DNA from 2 places in the Streptomyces sp. NPDC060002 genome. Region 2 is predicted to be linked to the other one. Evidence: riboswitches for the same ligand, from Rfam matches in the RefSeq annotation. Region 2 holds a riboswitch; the other holds the start of a gene.

Region 1 (4,408 bases), on a different contig from region 2:
GGGGGAGCCGGCCTGGCCGTGCCACAGCAGCATCCAGAGCCGGCCGGAGGAGGGGGTCGCGAGCGCGCGCAGGAGCGCCTCGTAGGCGTCGTAGCGCCCGGGCGTGACCTGGCGCAGCATGTGCTCGACCGAGCCGGTCGCGGCAGTGCCAGCGCTCACTTTTTATCGCCCCTTCGAGAAGTTGCCCCGCGTCGGAGCCCAGCTTAGGCGCTCCGCCGGTCCGGCCATGGAGAGCTCGTGCTTGCTGTGATCTTCGGGCTGCCGATCGGGCGTGGCCGGGCGCGCCCCGCGGCGGAGCCGCATACGGGTGCGGCCCCGCGCCCCTGAGGAGGGTTCACCGGTCCCTCGTGTAGAAGGGGCGGACCCGCTCCCGCATCCAGTCGGCCACCGGGTCCTGGGCCACGTCCAGGAGGACCAGGTTGACCGGCCAGGGGGCGGCCGCCCTCGTCAGGGCCCTGCCGAGGGCCTCCAGGGGAAGGGCGCGCAGGTCGCCCTCCCACGGGGAGAGTTCCACGCCCACGAACATCACCGGGTCCGCCGTCTCGATGGCGGCCAGGCAGCGGCGGGCCGTGCGGACCACGCCCGTGGCCTCGAACTCCGCCGAGGCCGCGGCCAGGAAGTCCATCGGGTCGTCCTGCCAGTCGGGCTCGTAGAGGCGGACCCGGCCGCCGGCCGCGGTGCCGTCCAGCGAGGTGCGGCCCGCCCGGCAGAGCTCGGCCACCGCGGGCGGCGGCAGCGGGACGCCGACCACGCCGTCCGGGTTGACCAGGATGCCCACCTGCGGGGGCAGCCCCCGGGCGAACTCCACGGCCGGCGCGATCGTGAACGACATGTGCGAGCCGACGACCTGCCGGAACTGCTCCTCGGAGCTGAAGACCGGCACGTACACCTGGCCCTCGAGCTCCATCGTGGGCAGGTCGAGGGGACCGCTGCGCGGGCCGCCGCCGCCGGGCAGCGGCACCCAGACGAAGCTGCGCCCGAGCACCTCGACGATCCGGCCGCCGGCTCCCGGCACGCCGAGGGAGACGGAGAGCACCTCCTCCAGCTCGTTGCCGGGCCATCCGCCGTGCGGATGGGGGTGTGCCTGCGCCGGAAAGTCCGCGGAGAAGTCCGTCGGAAAGTTCGCCGGGGGGAATTCCATCTGCCTACCGCCTGCTGAGAACCGCTCACTTCGCTGTGGCTGAAAGGCTAGCGGGTGCCGGGGGCCGCACCCGAGCCCTCAGCCCGTGAAACCGATCCGGCGCAGCGCGTCGGCCGCCGCGCGGTCGAGCAGCACCGCCGAGCCGCAGCCGTCGGGCAGCCGGCCCTTCTCCACCGAGCGCACCAGTCGGGCGGCGGCATGGCGGTGGCGCAGGAACGCGTACCGGGAGACGCCCCGGCCGCGCTCGCGCTGCCCCTCCAGTGCCGTGTCCGCGCCGACGTCCAGCAGCAGCAGGTGGAGGGTGCCGCCGCGGCGGCGGGCCTCGCGGGCCAGCCAGTCACGGACCCAGACCTGCGTACCGCAGTCGTGCACGACGACGCCCGCACCGCCGCGCAGCGCCCGGCGCAGTCCGGCGTAGTGGGCGAGCCGGACGAGGGGGCGGTAGAGGCCGTAGGGCAGGAAGCGGGGGGCGCGGGCATCCCAGCGGTCCCGGGTGTCCTGGGAGTCCACGCGGCTGCCCTGCACGGTCCGCCGCATGAGCGTGGACTTGCCGCTGCCCGGCAGGCCGGTGACCACGACCAGGTCACGGGGGCCGAAGAGCAGGCCGTGCGGGCTGCGGCCGGCTCGCTCGCGCAGGTCGCGGACGACGGGCGCCGGCTGCGGACCGCACCCCTCCCGGGCCGGGGCGACGGGCTGCGCGGGCAGCGCGATCGCCGAGCCGGTCGCGAATGCCGTGGACCTCGCCCTGGTCGTCCTGTTCACCGTGATCGTCCTCCCCTGGGGTCAGATGGTGTCCTCATCCCCACCGAGCGTAAAGAGAAGGTAATGCGCCGCGCCCGGCGTTTTCGTGCGCGTACCGACACAAGCCGGTTACAGATGCGGCCTGCCGTGATCGGGGCGAGCCGTGCAATGATGGCCGCGCCAACTGCATACCGGCCGTTTGAATCCGCGCGGGAGAGTCCTCAGCAGCAGTTTCGCTGGGGCGCCGAAGGAGCAAGTCCCTCCCTTGAATCTCTCAGGCCCCGTTACCGCGCGGGCGAGGCACATCTGAAAAGCGGGCCGCTGTCTCCAGTGGCTCCACCCAAGGTGCAAGTCGGGACCGGCGTTCGCGCGGTCACGACGAACCTCTCAGGTTCCGATGACAGATGGGGAGGAAAGACCTCGCCGTCATGCCTTGGGAGACGAACGTCCGATGAGCAGCAACGCCCCCACCGAACAACGCCACACCGCCCTCGACGCCGCGCATCGCGCGCTCGGCGCGACGATGACGGACTTCGCCGGCTGGGACATGCCCCTGCGCTACGGCTCCGAGCGCGACGAGCACCACGCCGTCCGCACGCGGGCCGGGCTCTTCGACCTCTCGCACATGGGCGAGATCACCGTCACCGGCCCGCAGGCCGCCGCCCTCCTCGACTTCGCCCTGGTGGGCAACATCGGGGCGGTCAAGGCCGGCCGCGCCCGCTACACCATGATCTGCCGGGCGGACGGCGGCATCCTGGACGACCTGATCGTCTACCGGCTCGCCGAGACCGAGTTCATGGTGGTGGCCAACGCCTCCAACGCGCAGGTCGTGCTGGACGCGCTGACCGAGCGCGCCGAGGGCTTCGACGCGGAGGTCCGCGACGACCGCGACGCCTACGCGCTGATCGCCGTGCAGGGCCCCGAGTCCCCCGCAATCCTCGCGGCCGTCACGGACGCCGACCTGGACGGCCTGAAGTACTACGCCGGCCTGCCCGGCACCGTCGCCGGCGTCCCCGCGCTGATCGCGCGCACCGGCTACACCGGCGAGGACGGCTTCGAACTGTTCGTGCGGCCGGAGCACGCCGTCGAGCTGTGGCAGGCGCTGACGAAGGCGGGCGAGGGCGTCGGGCTGGTGCCCTGCGGTCTGTCCTGCCGGGACACGCTCCGCCTGGAGGCGGGCATGCCGCTGTACGGGCACGAGCTGAGCACCTCCCTCACCCCGTTCGACGCGGGACTCGGCCGGGTGGTGAAGTTCGACAAGGACGGCGACTTCGTCGGGCGTACGGCGCTGGAGGCGGCCGCCGGGCGCGCCGCCTCGCAGCCCCCGCGGGTCCTCGTGGGCCTGGTCGCCGAGGGCCGCCGGGTCCCGCGCGCCGGGTTCGCCGTGGTCGCCGGCGGCGAGGTGATCGGCGAGGTCACCTCGGGCGCCCCCTCCCCCACCCTCGGCAAGCCGATCGCGATGGCGTACGTCGACGCCGCCCACGCGGCGCCCGGGACCACGGGCGTCGGCGTGGACATCCGAGGCAGCCACGAGCCGTACGAGGTCGTGGCGCTGCCGTTCTACAAGCGCCAGAAGTAGACACTGGGCGCGTTGACGCCCACCCGCACGTGACCCTGCGCACATTTCCGCTGCTCACGTGCGTTTACAGCAGTCCCCCATTCACCAGCACCCTCCCGCGTACAGGAGAATTCAAGCCATGAGCAACCCCCAGCAGCTGCGCTACAGCAAGGAGCACGAGTGGCTGTCGGTCGCCGAGGACGGCGTCTCGACGGTCGGCATCACGGAGCACGCGGCCAACGCGCTCGGCGACGTGGTCTTCGTCCAGCTCCCCGAGGTCGGTGTCACGGTGACCGCGGGCGAGACCTGCGGCGAGCTGGAGTCGACCAAGTCGGTCAGCGAGCTGTACGCGCCGGTCTCCGGCGAGATCGTCGAGGTCAACCAGGACGTCGTCGACGACCCGGCGCTGGTGAACTCCGCCCCGTTCGAGGGCGGATGGCTGTTCAAGGTACGCACGGCGGGTGAGCAGGACGACCTGCTCACCGCCGACGAGTACACCGCCTACACCGCCGGCTGAGGAGTCGTAGTCGCATGTCCGTCCTGAACACGCCCCTGCACGAGCTCGACCCGGAGATCGCCGCCGCGGTCGACGCCGAGCTGAACCGCCAGCAGTCCACGCTCGAGATGATCGCCTCGGAGAACTTCGCTCCGCTCGCGGTGATGGAGGCGCAGGGCTCGGTCCTGACCAACAAGTACGCCGAGGGCTACCCCGGCCGCCGCTACTACGGCGGCTGCGAGCACGTCGACGTGGCCGAGCAGATCGCGATCGACCGGGTCAAGGAGCTGTTCGGCGCCGAGTACGCCAACGTCCAGCCCCACTCGGGTGCCTCGGCCAACCAGGCGGCCCTGTTCGCGCTGGCCCAGCCCGGCGACACGATCCTCGGCCTGGACCTGGCGCACGGCGGTCACCTGACCCACGGCATGCGGCTGAACTTCTCCGGCAAGCAGTTCGACGTGGTCGCCTACCA
Region 2 (4,408 bases):
CAGCTGCCCGAACTCGGGCCAGGTGACCGGCTCCATCTCGGTGGTCGCGTTGAGCTTCATGGTGCAGGAGCCCAGCGGGATCATGCCCCGGTCCAACGCGTAGTCCCGGTCGGCGAGCCGGCGCAGATAGCGCAGCATCGCGGTCTCGGAACGGTGCTGGTGGAAGACGGGGTGCGTCAGTATCGCGTCGGACCGCAGCAGCCCGGCGGGCAGCGAGTCGGCGGTGGCCGCGTCGAGCGACTCGATGTCCCCGTCCACCCCGAAGGCCGCCCAGACGGCGGACACCTGCGCCCGAGCGGTCGTCTCGTCGCAGGCGATCGACACCTGGTCGGCGTCGACGAGGCGCAGGTTGACCCCGAGCTCCCGCGCGGCGGCGACGACCTCGGCGGCCTTCGCCGGCACCCGCACGGTCAGCGTGTCGAAGTACGACCCGTGCACGACCTCGACACCGCCGGCCTCGAGCCCGGCGGCGAGGATCGAGGCGTACCGGTGCGTGCGCCGGGCGATCGCCCGCAGCCCGTCGGGACCGTGGTAGACGGCGTACATCCCCGCCATGACCGCCAGCAGCACCTGCGCCGTGCAGATGTTGCTGGTGGCCTTCTCCCGCCGGATGTGCTGCTCACGCGTCTGGAGTGCGAGCCGGTAGGCCTTGTGCCCGTCGGCGTCCACCGACACGCCCACCAACCGCCCGGGCAGGCTGCGCGCGAACTGCTCGCGGACGGCCATGTAACCGGCGTGCGGCCCGCCGAACCCCATCGGCACACCGAACCGCTGCGTCGTACCGACCGCGATGTCCGCGCCCAGCTCGCCCGGCGACTTCAGCAGCGTCAGCGCGAGCAGGTCCGCGGCGACGGTGACGAGCGCGCCGAGCCCGTGCGCCTGGTCGACGATCGCCTTCAGGTCGCGTACGGCACCGGAGGCGCCGGGGTACTGGACGAGTACGCCGTTGATCTCCCGCGCGGCGATCTCCGCCGGGATCCCGTCGCTCAGGTCGGCGACGACGATCTCCACGCCCGTCGGCTCGGCGCGGGTCTCGATCACGGCGATGGTCTGCGGCAGCGCGTCCGCGTCGATGAGGAAGAGACCCTTCTTGTTCTTCCCCATGCGCCGGGAGAGCGCCATCGCCTCGGCGGCGGCCGTGCCCTCGTCGAGCAGCGACGCGCCGGAGGTCGGCAGCCCGGTGAGATCGGCGACCACGGTCTGGAAGTTCAGCAGCGCCTCGAGCCGGCCCTGGGAGATCTCCGGCTGGTACGGCGTGTAGGCCGTGTACCAGGCCGGGTTCTCCATGACGTTGCGCAGGATGACGGGCGGCGTGAACGTCCCGTAGTAGCCGAGTCCGATCATCGGGTCGAGGACCTGGTTGCGGTCGGCCAGCGAGCGCAGCTCGGCCAATACCTCGGCCTCGGTGCGCGCGCCCGGCAGGTCCAGCGTGTCGGCGTTCTTGATCACATCCGGGACCGCTGCGGCGGTGAGCTCGTCGAGCGAGCCGTAGCCGACCTGTGCGAGCATCTTGGCCCGCGCCTCAAGGTCGGGCCCGATGTGGCGCTGTTCGAAGGGAATTCCCTGCTCGAGTTCTGCGAGCGGAATGCGATGGGCGGTCATTACGGAGGCCTCCTGGTCTGACACGACCTTCGAGGGTCACCACGGTGGGTACCCGGACGGCCTCCCCCTCTGTCATCTCAACCTGAGAGCTTCACCGGGGCGCCCGAGGGTACCCGGCTTTCACCGTCGGTGAGAGCGGAAGCCGTCGACGCCGTCGGCACCCGCCCTGCTTTCCAGAGTGACCTCGTCCGTGCGGTACGTGAGCCTGAGAGATTCCGGGGAGGATTTGCTCCTTCGGCGCCTCCGGTGATGTCCGGAGGACTCTCCCGCGCGGTGTCAGCAGCCGTTGTCAGACTACCAGCGGGGTCAACGAGAGTCGCTCGAGTGGCCGCTCGTCCCAATGTGCTCTTTTGTAGTGCTTACGGATGAGTTGCGACCAAGTGGAGGGCCCGTGCAGACCGACATCGATCCGCGCAACCTGATCGGCCGCAAGGCGTTCGACCGCAACGGCACCAAGATCGGCACCATCGACGAGGTCTACCTCGACGACGCGACCGGAGTGCCGGAGTGGGCGGCCATACGCACCGGTCTGTTCTCCCGCGACGCCTTCGTCCCCCTGGAGCCCAGCCAACTGGTCGAAGGCACCCTGCACATCCCCTTCGACCGGGCCTTGATCAAGGACGCACCGGACTTCGGCGTGGGCCGCCACCTCTCCCCGGAGCAGGAACTCCAGCTCTACCACCACTACGGCCTCGACGTGGGCGCCCCTCCCCCTATCCCCGACCACGACTTCGGCCGACTGGCCGGCACGGACGACAGCTGAGCCCCTCAACCGCAGGCCCGTATCAGCGCCCCGAGAATCCCGGCGGGGTCGTACAGCGGCCGGGCGCCGTCCGTGACGACTCTTCGGGTGCCGGCGTCGACCGGATCGGTCCGCGCCCAGTGGGCGGAGCCGACGCCCACCTCGACCTCCAGACCGGAGGCGGTCACATACCGCCATTCGGTGACGGGCCCCCGTTCCCGGACCCGGACGACCTCCCCCAGGCCCAGCTCACGCGCCCACCCGTCGTCCTCGGCGTACCGGGCAGGCGCGGTCGACAACACCACGAGGTCCACATCCGAATCGGGGCGCGCGGCCTCGCGCGCAAAGGCCCCGACGAGCAGCAGCCCCACCACGTCGCTCCGGTTCCCGGCCCACCGGGTGACCCGGTCCACCACCCGGCGCATCTCGGCCTCGCGCTCCGGCGACACCCCGGCCGCGTCCGCGAACTGGCCTCCGTGCAGCTTCATGCACAGCTCCTCATCCCTCACCGGTGTCACCTCGCGGAACACCGCCACCGCTCCGACCCACCCCGGACTTCGAACCGCTTCACTCTGTGTAACTGATCCGCCTCACGCAGAGTTCCCGGTCTCCACCGTCGGCGACTCCGTCTCCGGATGCGGCGCTCCTGCCGCCGGCCCGCCCTCGCCATCAGGTCCTCGTCGCACCAGCGGCAACGGGTCCGCCGGCTCCAGTCCCGGATCGTCGGTCCTGAAAGTGCGTACCCGTCCCGGCTCCGACTCGGGCGTCTCGAACCGCACGGTGACCCGGCCCAACCCGCTGCCCTGCACCCATCCGTGTCCGAGCTCGGCATGCCGCACGTCGTGTCCTGGGCGCCACTGGCGCTCGACCGGCACCGGCACCTCGCCGACGGGCTCGTCGGCCGGTTCCTCCTCGGACCCGTCCGCCCGGCCCTCGGCGGCCTGCGCGAACAGATCCTCCTGCGTGAAGTCCGCCAGCCCGCTCACGCCCACCCCGAGAAGCCGGACCCCGCCCGTCGTGTCCACCGAGTCCAGCAACCGGGCAGCCGCCTCCCGGACCACCGTCGGATCGTCGGTGGGCCCACGCAGGGTCTCGGACCGGGTGAGCGTGGAGAAGTCGTACCGCCGCACCTTCAGCACGATGGTCCGCCCGGACAGACCGGCCCCCCGCAGCCTGCGCACACACCGGTCCGCGAGCCGCTGCACCTCCAGCTCCACCCGGACCCGGTCATGGATGTCCACGTCGTACGTGTCCTCGACCGACACCGACTTGGCCTCCCGCTCCGCCACCACGGGCCGGTCGTCCCGGGCCAGCGCCATGGCGTACAGCGCGTGCCCGTGCGCCTTGCCCAGCAGCCGCACCAGCTCGTCCTCACCGGCCTCGGCGATCTCGTCGATCGTGGTGATCCCGGCCCGCCGCAGATGGTCCCCCGTCGCCGGGCCCACCCCCGGCAGGGTCCGCACCGACAGCGGGCCGAGCAGGGCCCGCTCGGTCCCCGGCTCGATGAGCACCAGCCCGTCGGGCTTCGCCTGCTCCGAGGCGATCTTCGCCAGCATCTTGCAGGAGGCCAGGCCCACCGAACCCGTGAGCCCGGTGACGGCCCGTATGTCCGCGCGCAGCCTGATCCCCGCCAGCCGAGCCGACTCGCTGTCCCAGGCCGCTCCCCCGGCATCCAGGTCCACGAAGGCCTCGTCCAGACTCAGCGGCTCCACCAGCGGCGACAGCGCCCGCAGCAGCCCCATGACCTGCTCGCTGATCGACCGGTAGAACGCGAAACGCGGAACCAGGTACGCGGCGTTCGGAGCCCGCCGGCGCGCCTGGGCCATGGGCATCGCCGAGTTCACTCCGAAGACCCGCGCCTCGTAGGAGGCGGTCGCGACCACTCCGCGGGGCCCCAGACCGCCCACGACCACGGCTTTCCCGCGCAGGCTCGGCTTGGAGGCCTGCTCCGCCTGCGCGAAGAAGGCATCCATGTCGAGATGCAGGATCGTGGGCGCGTTTCTCACATGTCCGATGCTGCACCACGCCACTGACAATGACCTCGTGCAGCCGCCCCGCGCCCCT

What was found. Region 2 has a riboswitch for glycine ahead of gcvP (aminomethyl-transferring glycine dehydrogenase). Riboswitches for the same ligand answer to the same signal wherever they lie in the genome.
Region 1: it holds a riboswitch for glycine, as region 2 does, so the genes downstream of both, gcvT (glycine cleavage system aminomethyltransferase GcvT) here and gcvP (aminomethyl-transferring glycine dehydrogenase) in region 2, are expected to answer to the same signal.

Annotation. Positions count from the first base shown of each region.
Region 1 covers NZ_JBHWUW010000023.1:81,691-86,098, forward strand. Annotated here, with positions in the region: gene ACFWBD_RS21295 (enhanced serine sensitivity protein SseB C-terminal domain-containing protein) at 1-120, opposite strand, end outside; gene ACFWBD_RS21300 (enhanced serine sensitivity protein SseB) at 335-1,141, opposite strand; gene ACFWBD_RS21305 (AAA family ATPase) at 1,220-1,909, opposite strand; glycine riboswitch at 2,083-2,182, shown strand; gene gcvT (glycine cleavage system aminomethyltransferase GcvT) at 2,334-3,461, shown strand; gene gcvH (glycine cleavage system protein GcvH) at 3,580-3,957, shown strand; gene glyA (serine hydroxymethyltransferase) at 3,972-4,408, shown strand, end outside.
Region 2 covers NZ_JBHWUW010000014.1:8,844-13,251, reverse strand. Annotated here, with positions in the region: gene gcvP (aminomethyl-transferring glycine dehydrogenase) at 1-1,602, opposite strand, end outside; glycine riboswitch at 1,786-1,881, opposite strand; gene ACFWBD_RS15270 (PRC-barrel domain-containing protein) at 1,994-2,365, shown strand; gene ACFWBD_RS15265 (nucleotidyltransferase domain-containing protein) at 2,371-2,832, opposite strand; gene ACFWBD_RS15260 (DNA polymerase IV) at 2,935-4,350, opposite strand.